Desulfatibacillum aliphaticivorans DSM 15576: one gene and its partner. The protein of the gene in region 2 interacts with the protein of the main gene of each other region in a pairwise test. Links are inferred from orthologs where the notes say so. Each region holds a gene or a part of one and is shown on either strand. Other genes may lie near its edges. The genes, in order: rlmB and G491_RS0110805.

Region 1 (8,861 bases), on a different replicon or contig from region 2:
TTATCGCTTCCACGGGCTACAAGTTCGGCCTTTCCCGCGACCGCTACGTTGACGAACGCATGGACCCGGAAAAATCCACCCAGGCGGCCATCGCCTACCTTAAGGAACTCCACTCCATGTTCGGAGACTGGACCACCTGTCTGGCGGCCTATAACTGCGGGGAAGGAAGGGTGCTTCGAGTCATCCAGCGCCAGAACGTCAACTACCTGGATAACTTCTGGGACCTGTACCAGATGCTCCCCCGGGAAACGGCCCGGTACGTCCCCCGGTTTCTGGCGGCCCTGATCATCATCAACGATCCGGCAAAATACGGCATGGATCTGGGAGTCCCCTACCCGCCCCTGGAGTACGAAACGGTGTCCATCAACAAACAGGTGCACCTGAACCACGTGGCCTCGGCCATCGGCGTGAGCAAGGAGACCCTCAAAGACCTGAACCCGGAGCTCAGGTATCAAATCACCCCGGAAAAGCCTTACGATCTCAAGGTGCCGCCGGGAAAATCCAGCGACCTCCTGGCCAGCATCGACCGCATCTCCAAGTACGCATTTCCCCAGGACGCCTACGTGCTGCACCGCATCCGCAGAGGGGAGACCTTGTCCACCATCGCCCGAAAATACGGAACCAGCGTGAGCAAGATCAAACGGGCCAACAGCATGCACAGCACGCGCATCGTGGCGGGAAAAACCCTGAAAGTGCCCATCGGGCGGGGCTACAGCGCTCCGGCTGCTTCCCAGCCCGTCGCCTCCACGCCGGCCGAGCATGTTGTGCGGCGGGGCGACTCCTTGTGGAACATCGCCCAGAGGTACGGCAGCACCATCAACGACATTAAGGAAGCCAACAACCTTAAGACCACCACCCTGTCTGTGGGGCAAAAACTGACCATACCCGGCAAAAGCCAGACAAACGCCTCCGGGTCCAGAACCTATGTCGTCAAAAGAGGCGATACGCCCTCCACCATAGCCCGGAAGCACGGCATGAGCCTGAAACAGCTCCTGGCCCTGAACGGCCTGCACATGAAGTCCACCATCTATCCCGGACAAAAAATTCTGGTCAAATAGGCCAAAAGCAAATAATTCCAATAAAAAAGCCCCGGCGCCCCGGGGCTTTTTTAATTCCGCGGCCCGGCGCCGCCCTTTTGTTGCTCCTTTACGCCGGCCGAACAACAAGGTATAATGAATGATTTTAGCCGGAAGGCACCAAAGCCCGGCGCTTGATATAAAAACACCAAAGACAGGAGTCTTGACGTGATACACAGCATGACCGCGTTTGCGAGAGGGGAAGCGCAAGGCGACGACAAAACCATTTCCGTGGAAATCCGGTCCGTGAACCACCGGTTTTGCGAGATCGCCGTGCGCATGCCCAGGCCCTGGATCGCCCTGGAGGAAAAAATCAAAAACCGCATCCGCCAAAGCGTCAGCCGCGGCCGGGTGGACGTGACCGTGGAAGTCCGCAGCCAGGGAGGTTCGTCCCAGGTTTACGAGGCGGACGCGGCCCTGGCCCGAAACTACTACGAGGCCGTCAAGGAGGTCCACGAAGCCCTGGGCCTGTCCGACCCCATCCCCATAGACAGCATCATTCGTCTGAACGGGGTAATCAACGCCTCCTCGGTCAAGCCGGACCTGGAGTCGGACTGGAGCCTGCTGGAGCAGGCATTGAGCCAGGCCCTGGAAACCCTGTCCTCCATGCGGGAGACCGAAGGCGCGGCCTTGTATGAGGATTTTTTAGGCCGTCTGAAAAAGCTGGAGGAATCCCTTGAGTCCGTTTCCAGCATGGCGGCGAGCCAGCCCGAGGTTCATTTGGAAAAACTCAAGGAGCGCCTGGCCGCCCTTTTGGAAGGCGCCGCCGATCTGGATCCGGCCCGTCTGGCCCAGGAAGCTGCTTTCCTGGCGGATAAATCGGACATCACGGAGGAAATCGTCCGCGCCCGAAGCCATATCGCCCAGTTCAGGGATATCCTGGACCAGGAGGAGCCTCCGGGCCGGTCGCTTAACTTCCTGGCGCAGGAACTGCACAGGGAGTTCTCCACCATGGGCTCCAAATCCTCGGATGCGGGGCTGTCCCACGTGGTTGTGGCCGCCAAGGCGGAAGTGGAAAAAATTCGGGAGCAGGTCCAAAACGTGGAATAAGGCCCGGGGGAATTTATGGAAAAGAAGGCAGCGCGGGATAAGGCGGAGAGGGAAAAGGCCGAACGGGATTTTGAAAACAAACGCCAGTACCTGACCGGACTGAGGCCCGACCCCATGTTGAACATCGGCTTCGGCAACCGGGTGGCGGCGCACCGGGTGGTGGCCATAGTCACGCCCAATACCTCGCCCATGAAGAGGCTGAAGGACGAGGCCAAGAAAGCGGGCAGGCTGGTGGACGCCACATGCGGCAGAAAAACCAGGGCCATCCTGGTCATGGACTCCAACCATGTGATTCTGTCCGCCATTCAGGCCGACACCCTGGCCCAGCGCTACGCCGCGGTCAAGGACAAGAAAGAGGAAGGAACGCATAATGAGCCCGAATAGCCGGGGCAAACTATTTATCATGTCCGCCCCCTCCGGAGCGGGCAAGTCCACCCTCAGGGAGGCCCTGTGCGCAAGACAGCCCAACCTGGCCTATTCGGTGTCCCACACCACCCGCCCTCCCCGGCAAGGGGAAAAAAACGGCGTGGATTACCATTTCACGTCCAAGGAGGATTTCCTCCAAGGCATTGAGGACGCGCGGTGGGCCGAATGGGCCGAAGTCCATGGCAATTATTACGGCACCAGCGCCCGGTTTATCGCCCGCTGCCTGGACCGGGGATGCTTCGTGCTCCTGGACATCGACGTCCAGGGCACGGAAAAAATCCTCAAACGCTTTCCCGAGGCCGTCACCCTGTTCATCATGCCGCCTTCCATGGAGGTTTTGGAGCAACGGCTTTCAAGCCGGGGAACCGACGCACCGGAAGTGATCGCCCAACGCCTGGAAAACGCCAAGGGCGAAATGAACAAAAGGAGCCTGTATAAACATATATTGGTGAACGACGACCTGGAGACGGCCATCAGCGAACTGGAAGGCGTGATGCTGCAATACGGAGCGCCTCCCCCTTGCCCGGAGGCGGAGCGGCGCTCATGAAAACCGAACTTTTATACGGCATGCACCCGGTGCGCGAGGCCCTTTTGGCGGGAAAAAGGCAGTTCCAGGCGGTTTACGTGTCGGAATCCCGAACCGGCGAAGGCAAGGAGGAAATCCTCTCTCTGGCCCGGGAGCGCGGCATTGAGGTGAAAACCCCGGATCAATCCTTTTTTAAAGGCCAGGACCGAGGCGGCCAGGGAGTGGCGGCCAGGGTCAGCCTTTTTAAGCCCATAGCCCTGGAGTCGCTCGTTAAAAAGGCGGGCGGCGAACAGCCCCTGTTCTTTTTGCTTATGGATGAAATAAACGACCCGCAAAACTGCGGCGCTTTAATGCGCACCGCCTTGTGCGCGGGCGTCAACGGCGTGATCATGCCGGACAAACGCTCGTCTCCGTTAAGCCCGGCGGTCTCCAAAGCCTCCGCCGGCGCCCTGGAGCACATGCCCGTAGCCAGGGTCGTCAACCTGGTCCGATCCATGCAATACCTCAAGGACCAGGGAGTATGGTTTTTCGGCCTGGACGCCCGGGCCTCCGGCACAGTCTGGGAGGCGGACCTGACCGGTCCCGCCGCCGTTGTTGTCGGGAACGAGGGCAAGGGGCTCAGGCCCCTGGTAAGAAAGGAATGCGACCAACTGGTCTCCATTCCCCAAGCAGGCCCCTTGGGGTCGTTGAACGCTTCAGTTGCAGGCGCGCTTTCCATGTATGAGGTCATGCGCCAACGCAGAATGTCAGTCAAGTCGAAAGGGTAATAAAAATGACAATGCAAGGAACGAAAATCACGGTTTCGAATGACGGAACGTTGAACGTGCCTAACGACCCGATTATTCCTTTTATAGAAGGGGACGGGACCGGTCCGGACATCTGGGCGGCGACCCAACTGGCCCTGGACGCGGCAGTTAAATACGCTTACAAGGGCGAAAAACACATTGTCTGGAAGGAAATCCTGGCCGGAGAAAAGGCCTTTAACCAGACCGGCGAATGGCTGCCCCAGGAAACCCTGGACGCCATCCAGGAGCACGTAGCGGCCATCAAAGGCCCCCTCACCACGCCCGTGGGCGGCGGCATCCGCAGCGTCAACGTGGCCATCCGCCAATTGCTGGATCTCTACGCCTGCGTGCGCCCCACCCGATACATCCCGCCCATGCCAAGCCCGGTGCGGGAGCCCGAAAAGGTGGACATGGTGATTTTCAGGGAAAACACCGAAGACCTTTACGCCGGCATCGAATTCGAGTCCGGAACCGAAGAAGCCGACAAGCTGGCGGCCTTTCTGACCAGGGAGTTTGGCTCTAAAGTCCCGGAAAAAGCCGGCATAGGCATCAAGCCCATCAGCGCCCAAAACACCAAAAGGCTGGTGGCCATGGCCATTGAATACGCCATCGCCAATGATCGCGCCTCCGTCACCCTCATGCACAAAGGCAACATCATGAAGTTCACCGAAGGCGCCTTCGCCAAATGGGGCTACGAGGTCGCCAAGGAACGCTTTGCCGACCAAACCATCACCGAACAGGAGCTTTGGGACGACTTTGACGGAAAACGCCCCGAAGGCAAGGTCGTCATCAAGGACCGCATCGCCGACATGCTCTTCCAGCAAGTCCTCCTCAGGCCCGACGAATTCGACGTCATCGCCACGCCCAACCTGAACGGCGACTACATCTCCGACGCCCTGGCCGCCCAGGTCGGGGGACTGGGCATGGCCCCCGGCGCCAACATCGGCGACGGCTGCGCCGTGTTCGAGGCCACCCACGGAACCGCACCCAAATACGCCAACCTGGATAAGGTCAACCCCGGCTCCCTGATTCTCTCCGGCGCCATGATGCTGACCTACCTGGGATGGGAGGAGGCCGCCGAAGCCCTGCATAAAGCTCTGGCGAAAACCATCAGCCAAAAGCGGGTCACCTACGACCTGGCCCGGCAGATGCCCGGGGCGACCGAGGTGAAATGCTCCGAATTCGCCAAGGCTCTGGCGGAGAATTTATCATAATTTTTCAGATATGGGCCTGGCATTATGCCAGGCCCATGTTTGTTTCGACTTTCTTTTCCCTCTCAAAAATATACCAGTTGTTATCTGTCTTACCCACGTAAAAAAAACAATATTTCAATGGCCGCCGCCTGTAAAGTCCGGTTTCTGCAAACACACACGCAATGGCCATACCCCGCACCAGTACTTTGATGTGTGACGAGACTCACACCCTCAAGCCAATAACTTACTTGAAAAAAAAAGAAATTCCTATTACAACCATTTCGTTATTGGTATTAAAAGCCTTTTAGCACCGATTCAGGTAAAACCCATGGGAAAACGGAATTCCGCCCTTTGCCGGCGGTGAAGCCCAGGCGGAAAGGCGGCGAAAGCATCGGACCCAAAAGGGCATGCTGTTTTTCCTAAGTCATTTTTCTTGTTTTTTGATTTATTTCCGTATTCGGTAATTTTACCGTCGCCTTGAACAACAACCTGTCAAAGTGCGGAATAATTGTCAAAGGGTGGAGAAGCCATGAAGCGGGCCCGGGTTGAAATATTCCCCCATCACCTGGAAGGATCCGGGGGAAAAGGCCGTGCACAGGATGATGGCGCCGTGTTTGAAACGCTTTACAACAAGACTCCGGTAATGATGCAGGCCCTGGACGTCCAGGGGAACATCATCAGCGTCAATGACTATTGGCTTGTCAACCTGGAGCTTTCCAGGGCCGAAGTCCTGGGACGCCCCTTGCTTGATTTTCTCAGCCCCGAATCCCGCATGCATGCGGCGAAGGAAGTGCTTCCGGCGCTTCAAACCGAAGGGTTTGTCTTTGATGTTGAACTGGAGTTTCAAAGCAAGCGCGGCTCGCTTCTGGAAGTTTCCTTTTCCGCGGTTAAGGACAAAACCAAGGAAGGCGTTGAATGCTTTCCCGGCTTCCTCACGGACATCACCCGCAGGCGCGCTTCCGAGAAAAAGCTGAAGTTGGATGAAGCCCGCCTGGAAGCCTTGCTTTCCTTGTCAGACCTGAAAACCCTCGAGAACTCCTCGGAACAGGAAATGATCCAAAAGATCCTGGAGGACGCCGTACTCCTCACGGAAAGCGAAGGGGGCTACTTCCACTTTGTGAACCAGGATCAGGTCAATATTGAGCTTTTTACCTGGTCCAAATCCGTCAGAAATCAATGCAAAGCCCCCCGGGACCATAAATACGCCTTGCATGAGGCGGGCATATGGGCCGACTGCATCAGAACCGGCGTTCCCCAGATCCACAACGACTACCCCAGTCATCCTTTAAAAAAGGGCTATCCGGAGGGCCACATTCCCATCCGCAGGCACATGAGCGTTCCTATTTTCGATCGGGAAGCCATGATAGCCATCGTGGGGGTGGCCAACAAGGAAGAGCCTTACGACGAATCCGACGTTCGCCAGTTGACCCTCTTCGCCCAGGCCTTATGGAATCATATCCGGGACAAACGGAGCCGGGAAGAGACCAAAGCCCTGGAATTGAGGCTCAGGCAATCCCAAAAAATGGAAGCCATGGGCGCCCTGGCCGGGGGCATCGCCCACGACTTTAACAACATCCTGGCGCCCATCATCGGCTACACGGAAATGGAGCTGGACGAGGCCATCAGCGAGCAAAGGCCCCATGACGGCCTGGAGGCCATTCTCAAAGCCAGCTACCGCGCCAGGGATCTGGTCAAACAAATCCTGACATTCAGCCGCGGCGCCGAGCATGAAATGGGGCCGGTGCGCATCCAGAGCATTATCAAGGAATCCATCAAGCTCATCCGCTCCTCCTTTCCGTCCACCATCAACATCTCCCAGATGATCGACGAAAAGTGCGGACCGGTCCTGGCCGACCCCACGCAGATTCACCAGATCATCATGAATCTCTGCACCAATTCGCTCCACGCCATGCAGGATCGGGGCGGCTCCCTGGATATCAGCCTGCGGGAGATGGAAGTGCACTCGCCGGATCTGTCCCTGTTCCCCAATCTCATGGAGGGCAAGCACCTGCGCCTGGCCATCAGCGATACGGGCAGGGGTATGGAGCGGGAAACCATGGAGCGAATTTTCGAGCCTTATTTCACCACCAAAGCCAAAGAGGAAGGAACCGGGCTCGGCCTTTCCGTGGTGCACGGCATTGTCACCAGCATCAACGGCGCCGTCAAAGTCTATTCGGAGCCCGGCAAAGGCTCATCATTCCATGTCCTGCTGCCCGTCATGCAATCCGCCGAACCTGAAGTGGACTTGGAGCCCCTGGACGCCATTCCCCACGGAAATGAAAGAATCCTGGTGGTGGACGACGAGGAAATGATGGTAACAATGGTAGAAAGCATGCTGGAACGGCTCGGATACACGGCTGAATGCGCCACCAGATCCACCGACGCCCTGGCCTTGTTCAAAGCCGATCCCCATGCTTACGACGCTTTGTTCACCGACCTGACCATGCCGGGATTCACCGGCATCCAGCTTGCGCAAAAATGCAAGGAAATCCGGCCGGACCTGCCTGTGGTGCTGTGCACGGGATTCAGCGAAAGAACCACCGGTCATATCATCGACAGCGTGGGCATAAACGTCACGATGAACAAGCCCATTGTGATTCGCGATCTCGCAATGGCCTTGCGTGAAGCCCTGGACCGCCCCTAACCTCCCCATCGCGCCCCCTAAGAGGCTGTTATGAAAAATGACCTGCAGGGCCTTTCCCCCTTTCTAATGTCCGCCGTGCTAATCCTGGGCATTTGCTTTTTCTCCTTTTTAAAATACCGCCATTGGAGCGGACCGGCCCTCTCCCTTGGCCTTCTTATGTCCGCGGCATACATCCTGTGGCTGATTGTGGAGGCCGGGACGTCCGTGCGCGATAAAAAGGCCGGCAAAACGGAAAAGGACAAAGGAACCCTGGAATGGTACGCCTTCTCCCAGGGCGGAGTCATCCTGACGGCGCTGGGCTTTTCCACGCCATGGCAGGAGGGGTCCCCCTGGATGGTCCTGGGTCTGCTGATTTTCGCCTCCGGGGTTTTGTTCCGCCAATGGGCGGTCCGGGAATTGGGGGCCTTTTACTCCCATCGGGTGCGCATTCGAAACGAACACCAAGTCATCCAAACCGGCCCCTACAGGTGGGTGCGTCATCCGGCCTACTCGGGCATGATCCTGGCCCATATGGGCGTGGTTCTTTTTTTCGGAACCCTTCCCAGCCTGGTTTTTCTGTGTTTGCTGATCGCCGCCATAGTCTCCCGGATTCGCGTGGAGGAAGCGGCGTTAGCCGATTTGACCGGCTACAAGGAGTTTTGCGACAATAAAAAACGTTTGGCCCCCTTGATCTGGTAGCGGGGATAAATCCTTCCGGCGGCGAAGCCATGCTGACTGCATCCGTCAAAATTCTTAAAAACGCTTTTCTGGACGCTCTGTATCCGCCCAAATGCGCGGCGTGCGGGGAGTTCATCCCCGAAGCTCCGCCCTCCCCTCTTCCCAAATTCCTGTGCCCGGATTGTCTGATGGATTACACCCCCGCGGCCTCCCCGTTATGCCTGAAATGCGGCATGCCCTTTGTCTCCCCCGAAGGGCCGGACCATTTGTGCGGCGGCTGCCTGGAAAAGAAAAGCCGATTCAACAAGGCCCGGGCCGCGGGCGTCTACGACGGCCCCTTGCGCACCGCCATCCATCGCCTGAAGTACAATCAAAAGACCGCCCTGGCAGCGCCCATGGGCGGCATGCTGGAGCAAGCGTACCTAAACCATTACGGCGCAGGAAGCGCGGACCTGGCCGTCCCGGTTCCTTTGCACGCAAAAAGGCTGCGGCAAAGGGGTTTCA
Region 2 (8,735 bases):
CTCTTAAACAGGTCTACCAAATCAAGGTCTCATTGAAAAACATCCGTCCCCCCATATGGAGGCGGCTGTTGGTCACCAGCGATACTACCCTGCCGCGATTTCACATGATCATCCAAAATGCCATGGGATGGCAAAACGGACACGACCATGTTTTTGAAATTGAAAAAATGGAGTTTGGCGTCAACGACCCTTACGACCCCACGTCGCCCAAGGACGAGACCAAAATACGCCTCTCCAAGATCGTGAACCGGGAAGGCCAGCGCTTTAAGTACATCTACGATTACGGCGATTACTGGGAGCACGAAGTGCTTGTGGAAAAGATTCTGCCCCTGGAAAAAGGCGAGTCCTATCCCCAGTGCATCAAGGGCAAACGCGCTTGCCCGCCGGAAGACGTGGGCGGCCCTCCCGGGTATCAGGACTTGCTGGAAGCTCTGGAAAGCCCGGAGGAGACGGATAACGTGGAACTCCTGGACATCGTGGAAGATGACTGGGACCCGGACCACTTTGACCTTTCGGAAGCCAATGAAATGCTGACGGCCGTGTAATTCGCACGGCGCCGCGTTAGAAATTTTTTGCATCCAACCATGGACCAATCAGGGAGAAGCCATGATTGAACCCAAGGACCGCATTATTTTCGCCCTGGACGTGCCTTCTTTGGACCAGGCGTCCCATTACGCCAAGCTATTGGCTCCCCATATAGGCATGTTCAAGGTGGGCCTGGAGCTTTTCGCGGCCGAGGGGCCGTCCGTGGTCAAGGAAGTCCTCAACGCCGGAAACCGCGTATTTCTGGATTTGAAGCTCCACGACATCCCCAAGACCGTGGAACGCGCCATGTCCGTTCTGGCGGGCCTTGGCGTCAGCCTGGCCACCGTGCATACCACCGGCGGCCCGGATATGCTTAAAGCGGCCGTGGAGGGCGCTCAGGGCAAGCTGGGGGTGCTGGGCGTGACCGTGCTCACCAGCGAAGGCGGAAATCCCCAAACCATTTCGGACAGGGTTCTTAGGCGGGCCGAGACGGCCAAGGAAGCCGGATGCGCCGGCGTGGTGTGCTCGGGCCTGGAAGCCGCCAAGGTGCGCCAGGCCGTGGGCGAGGATTTTTTCATCGTCACCCCGGGAATCCGCATGGCCGACGACAATTCCAAGGACGACCAGAAGCGCGTGGTCACCCCGGGCCTGGCCGTCCGGTCCGGCGCCAGCCATATTGTGGTGGGCCGGCCCATCCGGGACGCCGCCGATCCGGTCCAGGCCGCAAAGGCCATGGCGCTTGATATTGAGAAAGCGGGTTAGTTCGTTTCGAACCCGATTTCCATCCAACCGAAGCGCTTTCTTAACCTTGATGCTTTTCAGGCCTTATCATCAAAGACACTGGGTCCCCGTTTCCGGGAGTGCTTCTGATGATTGCAAAAAAGCCGCAATCATCCCGCCGCCTCCCTGCACGGGGATGACGGAGAGCGGAGGCTATTGCAGGCAGCAGGTCTTGGATGCATTGCCTTTTTTCAGATGGAAGGCAGCAGCCTCCTTTTTTAAGCATTCCAGAGCCCCAACCATCCGTCATTCCTGCGAACGCAGGAATCCAGCGTCATTATGCTTTTACGCCCGAAAGACGCATACGGCCTTCGAACTTCCTCAGCCTTATCAGCCCGTCATCCCCGCAAGGGCGATCCGCTTTTCAGGATCGGCCGCAAGCGGGGACCCAGCGTCTTCTCTTCACAATTCCATAGGGGTGTGTATGCAACCGAGAAACAAAAAAGGGGAAGACGCCCCATGAAAGCGCGTCTTCCCCTTTGTCTTTTTTTATGCCCTGGCGGATTTAATCCGCGTCCAGGCCGAATTCCGTGTGCAGGATCTGGCAGGCCAGCTCTGCGTATTTTTCCTCCACCACGCAGGAAATGCGGATTTCGGAGGTGGAAATCATCATGATGTTGATGCTTTTGGCAGCCAGGGTGGAGAACATCTTGGCGGCCACGCCGTGGTGGGACTTCATGCCCACGCCGGTCACAGAGACCTTGGCGATGTTGGCGTCTCCGGCCACGGATTCCGCGCCGATTTCCTTGGCGATTTTTTCCACGATGACCAGGGCGTCCTTGTAATCGGTCTTGGGCACCGTAAAGGTGATGTCCGTCATGTTGCTGGCCCGGGTGTTCTGGATAATCATATCCACGGAAATGCCGGCGTCCGCCACGGCGGAAAAGACTTTGGCGGCCACGCCGGGTTCGTCCGGGACCTTGGTTACGGTGATCCTGGCATCCGTCTTTACAAAGGTGACGCCGGCCACCAGCATGCGTTCCATATCTCTATCTTCACAGACTATCATGGTCCCTTCCTCCTCATTAAATGACGAACGCACATGCACAGGCACATTGTGCTTGGCCGCAAATTCCACGGAGCGGATTTGCAGCACCTTGGCCCCCAGGCTGGACATTTCCAGCATGACGTCATGGGTCACGCACTTGAGCTTGCGCGCCTTGGAGACCACGCGGGGATCGGCGGTGTATACCCCGTCCACGTCCGTATAAATTTCGCACGAATCCGCTCCCAGGGCGGCGGCTACGGCCACTGCCGAGGTGTCGGAGCCTCCCCGGCCCAGGGTGGTTATGTTGCCGCAGCCGTCCACTCCCTGGAATCCGGCCACGACCACGATGGCGTTGTCCGCCAGGGCGTCCTTGATGGGGTCCGCCTGGACGTCCAGGATTCTGGCGCTTTGAGCCGCGTTATTGGTCAGGATGCGAACCTGATGGCCCAAAAAGGATTGGGCTTTGTATCCCATTTTTTCCAGGGCTATGGCGAGCAGCGCCACCGTGGTTTGCTCTCCGGTGGCCAGCAAAACGTCCATTTCCCGTTTATTGGGCTTGTCGGAAAGAACCTCGGCCATTTGAATCAGATGGTCCGTCACGCCGCTCATGGCGGACAAAACCACCACCACCTGATTGCCCGCATCATAGGTTTTGGCTACGCGTTTCGCCACCTCCTGAATGCGGACCAGGTCTCCCACTGACGTTCCGCCGTATTTTTGTACTATTAAACCCATGCTTTACCTCGCATTGAAGTCAAAATTTAAAGATTAAGCCCTTTATCAGATTAACCATTGGTTGTCCAGTGGGGTGGAGGAAGATTTTCCTTTTCATCTCCTCAATGGCCGAAATATGGATGAACAGGTCCGGTTTCAGGTCCTCAAAGTCGGACCGGTCCGCCCATTCCACCACAACCACGCTCTGATCGTCCGCCAGGTCAAACAGGCCGATGTCCTCCAGGTCCGCGTCGCCGGTCAGCCGGTACAGGTCGGCGTGCTGAAGCGTCAGACGGGCCGGGTATTCGTTCACAAGGGTGTAAGATGGGCTGGTAATGGGTACGTCTTCAGGAACGCCAAGGCCCCTTGCCAATCCCTGGACAAAGCAGGTCTTGCCTGCTCCCAGGTCTCCCACAAGGGCGATGACGCAGCCTTTCTCCAAGGCTTTTCCAAGCTGCCTCCCCAATGCCTGAGTCTGGGAGGCTGTGTTCGTCTCAAAAGTACGGGAATACTCAGGCATTCTTCCAAACTCCGGCCAGGGCCTTGGGAACCATGCTCATGACGTCCGTGGCAAGGTATCCGGCCGGGGCGATGTTCTCGGCAATCAGGTCGGCTGCAGCGCCGTGGACGAAAACGCCCAGCCTGGTGGAGCGCTCCGGCCCCAGGCCTTGCGCCAGAAATGCGCCGATCAGGCCCGTGAGCACGTCGCCCATGCCGCCGGAAGCCATGCCCGGATTGCCTGTGGGATTGATGCACACCAAGCCGTCCGGGTGCGCAACCACGGTGTTGGCGCCTTTCAAGACCACATGCACCTGGTTCTTTACCGCGAACTCCCGGGCGACCTCGGTCCGGTTCTCCTGGATTCCCTTTGTGCTCAGGCCGGTCAGCCGGGCCATTTCTCCAGGATGAGGCGTGAGGATAACAGGGGAGGGCGCCCTTTTAAGAAGCGTCGGATTTTGGGCTATCAGATTCAGGGCGTCGGCGTCCGCAACCATGGGAACGGGGCATTCCAGAAGCAGGGCTTGCATGAGCTTGCCGGTTTCCTCATGAGTTCCCAGGCCCGGCCCTATGGCCAGGGCGGATTTTCCCGCCAGCAGCTTTTTTATGGCTTCCCGGGCGCTGAGGGCTATCTCGCCGCTCTGGGTCTCCGCTAAGGGCGTGGTCATGGCTTCGATGACCAAACCCTCCAGAATCGGGCACAGGCTTTGAGGCGCGGCCAGGGTCACCAAACCCGCGCCCGCCCGCATGGCGCTCATGGAGGCCATGGCCGCCGCGCCCGTTTTGCCCGGAGATCCGGCAATCACCAGCAGGCGGCCCAGGTCTCCCTTATGGATGTGTTTGGGGCGATCCAGGGCCGGCCCCAGCAATTGGGGGGAAATCAGCCTATGCGCCGCGCCCACCGCCTTGGCAATGGATTTGGGAATGCCGATGTCCACCACGTGGAGCTTGCCGGTCAAGCCCGAACCGGGCATGACCATATGCCCTACCTTGGCGAATCCGAAGGTGGCCGTGGCGTCCGCCTGGATGCACAAGCCGCACCGGCCGCTGTCCGCAAACAGGCCCGAGGCGATGTCCACGGCGAAAACAAAGGCGTTGGAATCGTTAATTATCTGAATGACTTCGCCGTACAGGCCCCGGACCGGCGTGGAAAGCCCGGTGCCTAAAATCGCGTCCACCCACACCCCAAAGCCCTGCATGGCGTGTTGATGCTCGCGGAGAGACTCCTTGTCCGTGATTTCCACCAGGGGCAGGCCCATTTTTTGGACCAAATCCAGATTCGCCTTGGCGTCCCCGGTCAGGTCGCCGGTTTTGCAAAGCAGATAGGCCACTACGTGCACGCCGCGCTCGGCAAGGCAGCGGGCGATGACAAATCCGTCCCCGCCGTTATTGCCTTTACCGCAGGCGACACCCACCTTTTGGGTCCTGATGTCCTGCACGTGCGAGCAAAGAATATCCGTGGCGCCTCGCCCGGCGTTTTCCATTAAAACGCGTCCGGGAATGCCGAATTCCTCTATGGTGCGGCGGTCCATCTCCCGCATTTCTTCCGCTGTTACCAGATACACGATGTCGCCTCCGAGAGCATGTCGCAAAATTCAACGATTGAGATTGGCGAATAAAATCTGAAAACCAGCCTCGAATTAAACCTGACGGGCCAAAGCCATCATTTCCTTGACTGCGGCGTCCAGGCCGATGAACACGGCCCGGCTTACGATGGAATGGCCGATGGAAAACTCCTGGATTTCCTTGACGCCCACAAAATCCTGGATGGAGCGAAAGTCAATGCCGTGTCCGGCGTGGACTTCCATGCCCACTTTCCGGGCGAGGCGCGCCGCTTCCTGGATGGCCGCCATGGCCTTGGGAGAGCGGGATTCGCAAAAATCTCCGGTGTGCAGCTCCACCACGTCGGCGCCGGCTTTATGGGCGGCCTTGATTTGATTCAGATCCGGGTCCACAAACAGGCTGACTTTAATTCCGCCCGCCTGCAAGGTCTTTATGGCGTCTGCCACCGAATCCTTGTGCATAACCACGTCCAGGCCGCCTTCGGTAGTCACTTCCTCGCGTTTTTCAGGCACCAGGGTGGCCTGATGCGGCCGGACTTCCAGGGCGATGCCGATCATTTCAGGCGTGGCCGCCATTTCAAGAATCAACTTGCTTTGAACAATCTGGCGGATGATTCTGACGTCCCGATCCTGGATGTGACGCCGGTCTTCTCGTAAATGAACCACCACTCCGTCAGCCCCGGCCAATTCCACCAAAACGGCCGCAGCCACAGGGTCCGGATAATCCACGCCCCTGGCTTGCCTTAAAGTTGCAACATGGTCCACATTGACTGCCAAACCCGCCATTGCTTATCCCTTTCTATATATTTTTGAATTGTTCAAACAGTTCCGCTTCTTTGGCCTGCATCAAAGCTGTTTCCTCCGGCTCCGCATGGTCGTGGCCGACCAGATGCAAAATTCCGTGGATCAACAATTCCAGAGCCCGGGTGTACAAGTCCACGCCTGCGTCCTCAGCCTCTTTGGCTGCGACGTCCGTGCATATTACAACGTCCCCGATGATTTCCGGATTGATCTCATTGAACGGCCCTTCCGTCATGGGAAAGGCGAGCACGTTGGTGGGGCCTTGTTTGCCGACGTATTCCTCGTGGAGCTCCGCCATGCGGCCGCCGTCCACGATCAGGACCGAGAGTTCGGAGTCAGGACAGCCCAAGGCGTTTAAGACTGCCTGTGCCGCCGTTTCCATTCTGGGGAGGTTTATCTCCATTTTTTGCTGATTGTCCGTTAGCACCGGCATTGGCTTTTTTTCCTTCCCCCTTAGAGGCGGATTCTATGTACTCCACCCTATGGTGGTATATTCCGGATAAAATTTGATTGAAGCTCTTGGCTATCTGATGCAAATCCTTCAAGGTCAGTTCGCATTCGTCCAACTGTCCGTCGGAAAACACATTGTTGATCAACCTTTGCACCAGCCCCTGAATTCGGGCCGGCGTGGGGTTTTCCAAGGTTCTGGAGGCGGCTTCCACAATGTCGGCAAGCATGACCAGGCCCGCTTCCTTGGTCTGGGGCCTGGGGCCGGGATAGCGAAAATCCGCCTCGCTCACGTTTTCTTCGCCCCTAAGCTGCTTGGCTTTTTCGAAAAAATAGCTGATTTTGCTGGTTCCGTGATGCTGCTGAATCGTGTCTGAAATGGCTTTGCCCAGCTTGTACCGGGCTGCCATTTCCACGCCGTCCCTAACATGGGCGATGAGGATCAGGCTGGACATGGAAGGCGCCAGCTTGTCGTGACGGTTTTTGCCGCCCATCTGGTTTTCTATGAAATACAGCGGCTTGTTGATTTTTCCGATGTCGTGGTAATACCCGCAAACCCGGGCCAGAAGCGGATTGGCGCCAATGGCCGTGGCTGCGGCTTCCACCAGACTGCCCACCAGCATGCTATGGTGATAGGTGCCCGGCGCTTCCAGCATGAGCCTGCGCAGGACGGGTTTGTCCAGATTGGCCAGCTCCAGCAGTTTGATGTCCGTGGCGAAGCCGAAGGAAACCTCCACCAAAGGCACGATGCCCGCCGTCAGCACTCCCGCTCCCATGCCGCCGATAAAAGCCATGGACATGTCAATGACCAGAGGCTTTACCGCGGGAGCGCCCGTATAAAGATACAAAGCCGCCACCAGTCCGACGTTCAGCAGCCCGACCTTGGCGCCCGCCTTGATGAAGACGTTGCGCTCCCGGCATTCCTTGGTCCAATAGGCTCCCAGGGTGGAGTTTAAAAAGAAGTATATCCAGGATTCAAAGGGCTTGGCGAACAGGGCCGAGGCGAAAAAGCCCATGGCGATGGCGAAGGGAAGGGCCACGTCCAGGCCCAGGAACAGGCACAGGATCATGGACCCGGCCGCCAGCGGCGCTGCAAAAATGGCCGGAGAGGAAAACGGGGCCGTCCCGGACTCATGGGGAAAAACCGCGGACATGCTTAAGAACAAACGGGCGACCACAAAAAAGCTGAGCAGCACCAGGCATATAAACAGGAACTCCCGGCCTTTTTGCTCCTGCTCCCGGTTGGAAGGCCGCAAATAAACCAGATGAAAGGCGATGAGGAAGAAAAGCACGATAAATCCCATGCCAATGCCCCGGATTACGGTGCGTTGATCGCCTTCCTGCTTGTTCAGGGCGTTGAGCTTTTTAACGTGCTCCGCCGTGACCTTATCGCCGTCCCGCAAAAGCATTTCCCCGGCCTTGATGATGTAATGCGCCTCGGTGACGGCCTCTCTGGCCTCCTGCTTGCGCGCCAGGGTTTCCTGCATGTTCAGGGTGATGTTGGGCTTGATCAGCTTTTGGCAAAGCTCGACGACCAGGTTGATCAGATTCGGGTTGAAGTCCTTGAGAATGGGATCGCCCACAACGCGGACCATGGTGCGGGCTTGTGCGTAGCTGTAAAACTGCTTAAGGCTTTGGACGTAAGCTTCGTTTTTGGATTGCAGGCCCCGAAGCATAATGCCCCGGTTGGCTTCCTCCAGCAGAATTTCCTTGTTGGCCACCACGCCGTTCGCCAGAATCTGGCTGGCTATTTGCGAGATGTGGTTTTCAAGGTTGTGGGAGAAACCGTCCTTAACCAATAGTTGGTAGTTTTCGTCCGTAAGCTCTATGCCCAGCATTTGCTCGAAGGCGGCCTTGTTGTCCGCCAGGACGTCGGGAAGCGGGCGGATGGCCGGCCGGACGGCTTGGGATGCGTCCTGCCCTTCCGTCTCTTGGGACTGGCTGGCTTTCGCAGCCTCCTCCAAAGCCTTGGCGTGATCCGCAATGATTTTACGGGACCCTTCAAAAGCCGCATGCAATTTTTGGATGATTGCATCCCGCATGGCTTCGTCGCGGTCGTAGACCGTCAAAACCGCTTCTGCCGCCTTGCGCCTGTTTTCTTCCGTGGTTTCCGCATCTTCAACAAAAAGGTCCCTGGGCGCCTTGATGTTCTTGGCTGCAATATCCCCGACTTTGTAGGTTCGCGAATTCACCACCAGACTGGGGTAAATCAGCAGAGTGATCAGCACTGCAACCAAAGCCAGCACCCAAAAAACCAGGGAGTTGCTATACGGAGAAATACGGCCCTGAATTCGTTTTGTTAGCCTAGAGAAAAACATGACCTCCTCAACAAAACGCCGGCCTTAAAAAACTCTGGCAAGCCGGCTTTCCTGCTGTTAGCGGCGCACTGGTTTTTCAGCCGCCTTTGTGGCTTCGTGCTT

What was found.
Region 1: the proteins of G491_RS0110805 (region 2) and rlmB interact in binary tests that used the Escherichia coli proteins (3 or more experiments, as listed by UniProt). The link is inferred for Desulfatibacillum aliphaticivorans DSM 15576 from one-to-one orthologs.

The regions. Positions count from the first base shown.
Region 1 is NZ_AUCT01000011.1:1,920-10,780, forward strand. The notes cover bases 2,013-4,970. They hold rlmB (23S rRNA (guanosine(2251)-2'-O)-methyltransferase RlmB), read left to right. Parts: upstream 2,013-3,095; coding sequence 3,096-3,845; downstream 3,846-4,970. Other genes in these bases: G491_RS0111920 (YicC/YloC family endoribonuclease), read left to right, coding at 2,013-2,126; G491_RS0111925 (DUF370 domain-containing protein), read left to right, coding at 2,142-2,510; gmk (guanylate kinase), read left to right, coding at 2,497-3,099; icd (isocitrate dehydrogenase (NADP(+))), read left to right, coding at 3,851-4,970. Also shown: G491_RS0111915 (LysM peptidoglycan-binding domain-containing protein), read left to right, coding at 1-1,058; more of G491_RS0111920, read left to right, coding at 1,245-2,012; more of icd, read left to right, coding at 4,971-5,077; G491_RS33815 (PAS domain-containing sensor histidine kinase), read left to right, coding at 5,586-7,700; G491_RS0111955 (methyltransferase family protein), read left to right, coding at 7,731-8,378; G491_RS0111960 (ComF family protein), read left to right, coding at 8,408-8,861. UniProt on the Escherichia coli protein: Specifically methylates the ribose of guanosine 2251 in 23S rRNA.
Region 2 is NZ_AUCT01000009.1:194,085-202,819, forward strand. Bases 2,796-5,627 are described here. They hold G491_RS0110805 (bifunctional ADP-dependent NAD(P)H-hydrate dehydratase/NAD(P)H-hydrate epimerase), read right to left. Parts: upstream 5,071-5,627; coding sequence 3,520-5,070; downstream 2,796-3,519. Other genes in these bases: G491_RS0110795 (aspartate kinase), read right to left, coding at 2,796-3,028; tsaE (tRNA (adenosine(37)-N6)-threonylcarbamoyltransferase complex ATPase subunit type 1 TsaE), read right to left, coding at 3,048-3,527; G491_RS0110810 (pyridoxine 5'-phosphate synthase), read right to left, coding at 5,146-5,627. Also shown: G491_RS0110780 (plasmid pRiA4b ORF-3 family protein), read left to right, coding at 1-545; pyrF (orotidine-5'-phosphate decarboxylase), read left to right, coding at 607-1,287; more of G491_RS0110795, read right to left, coding at 1,811-2,795; more of G491_RS0110810, read right to left, coding at 5,628-5,853; rRNA maturation RNase YbeY, read right to left, coding at 5,867-6,250; G491_RS30355 (HD family phosphohydrolase), read right to left, coding at 6,204-8,633; G491_RS0110825 (PhoH family protein), read right to left, coding at 8,691-8,735. UniProt on the Escherichia coli protein: Bifunctional enzyme that catalyzes the epimerization of the S- and R-forms of NAD(P)HX and the dehydration of the S-form of NAD(P)HX at the expense of ADP, which is converted to AMP.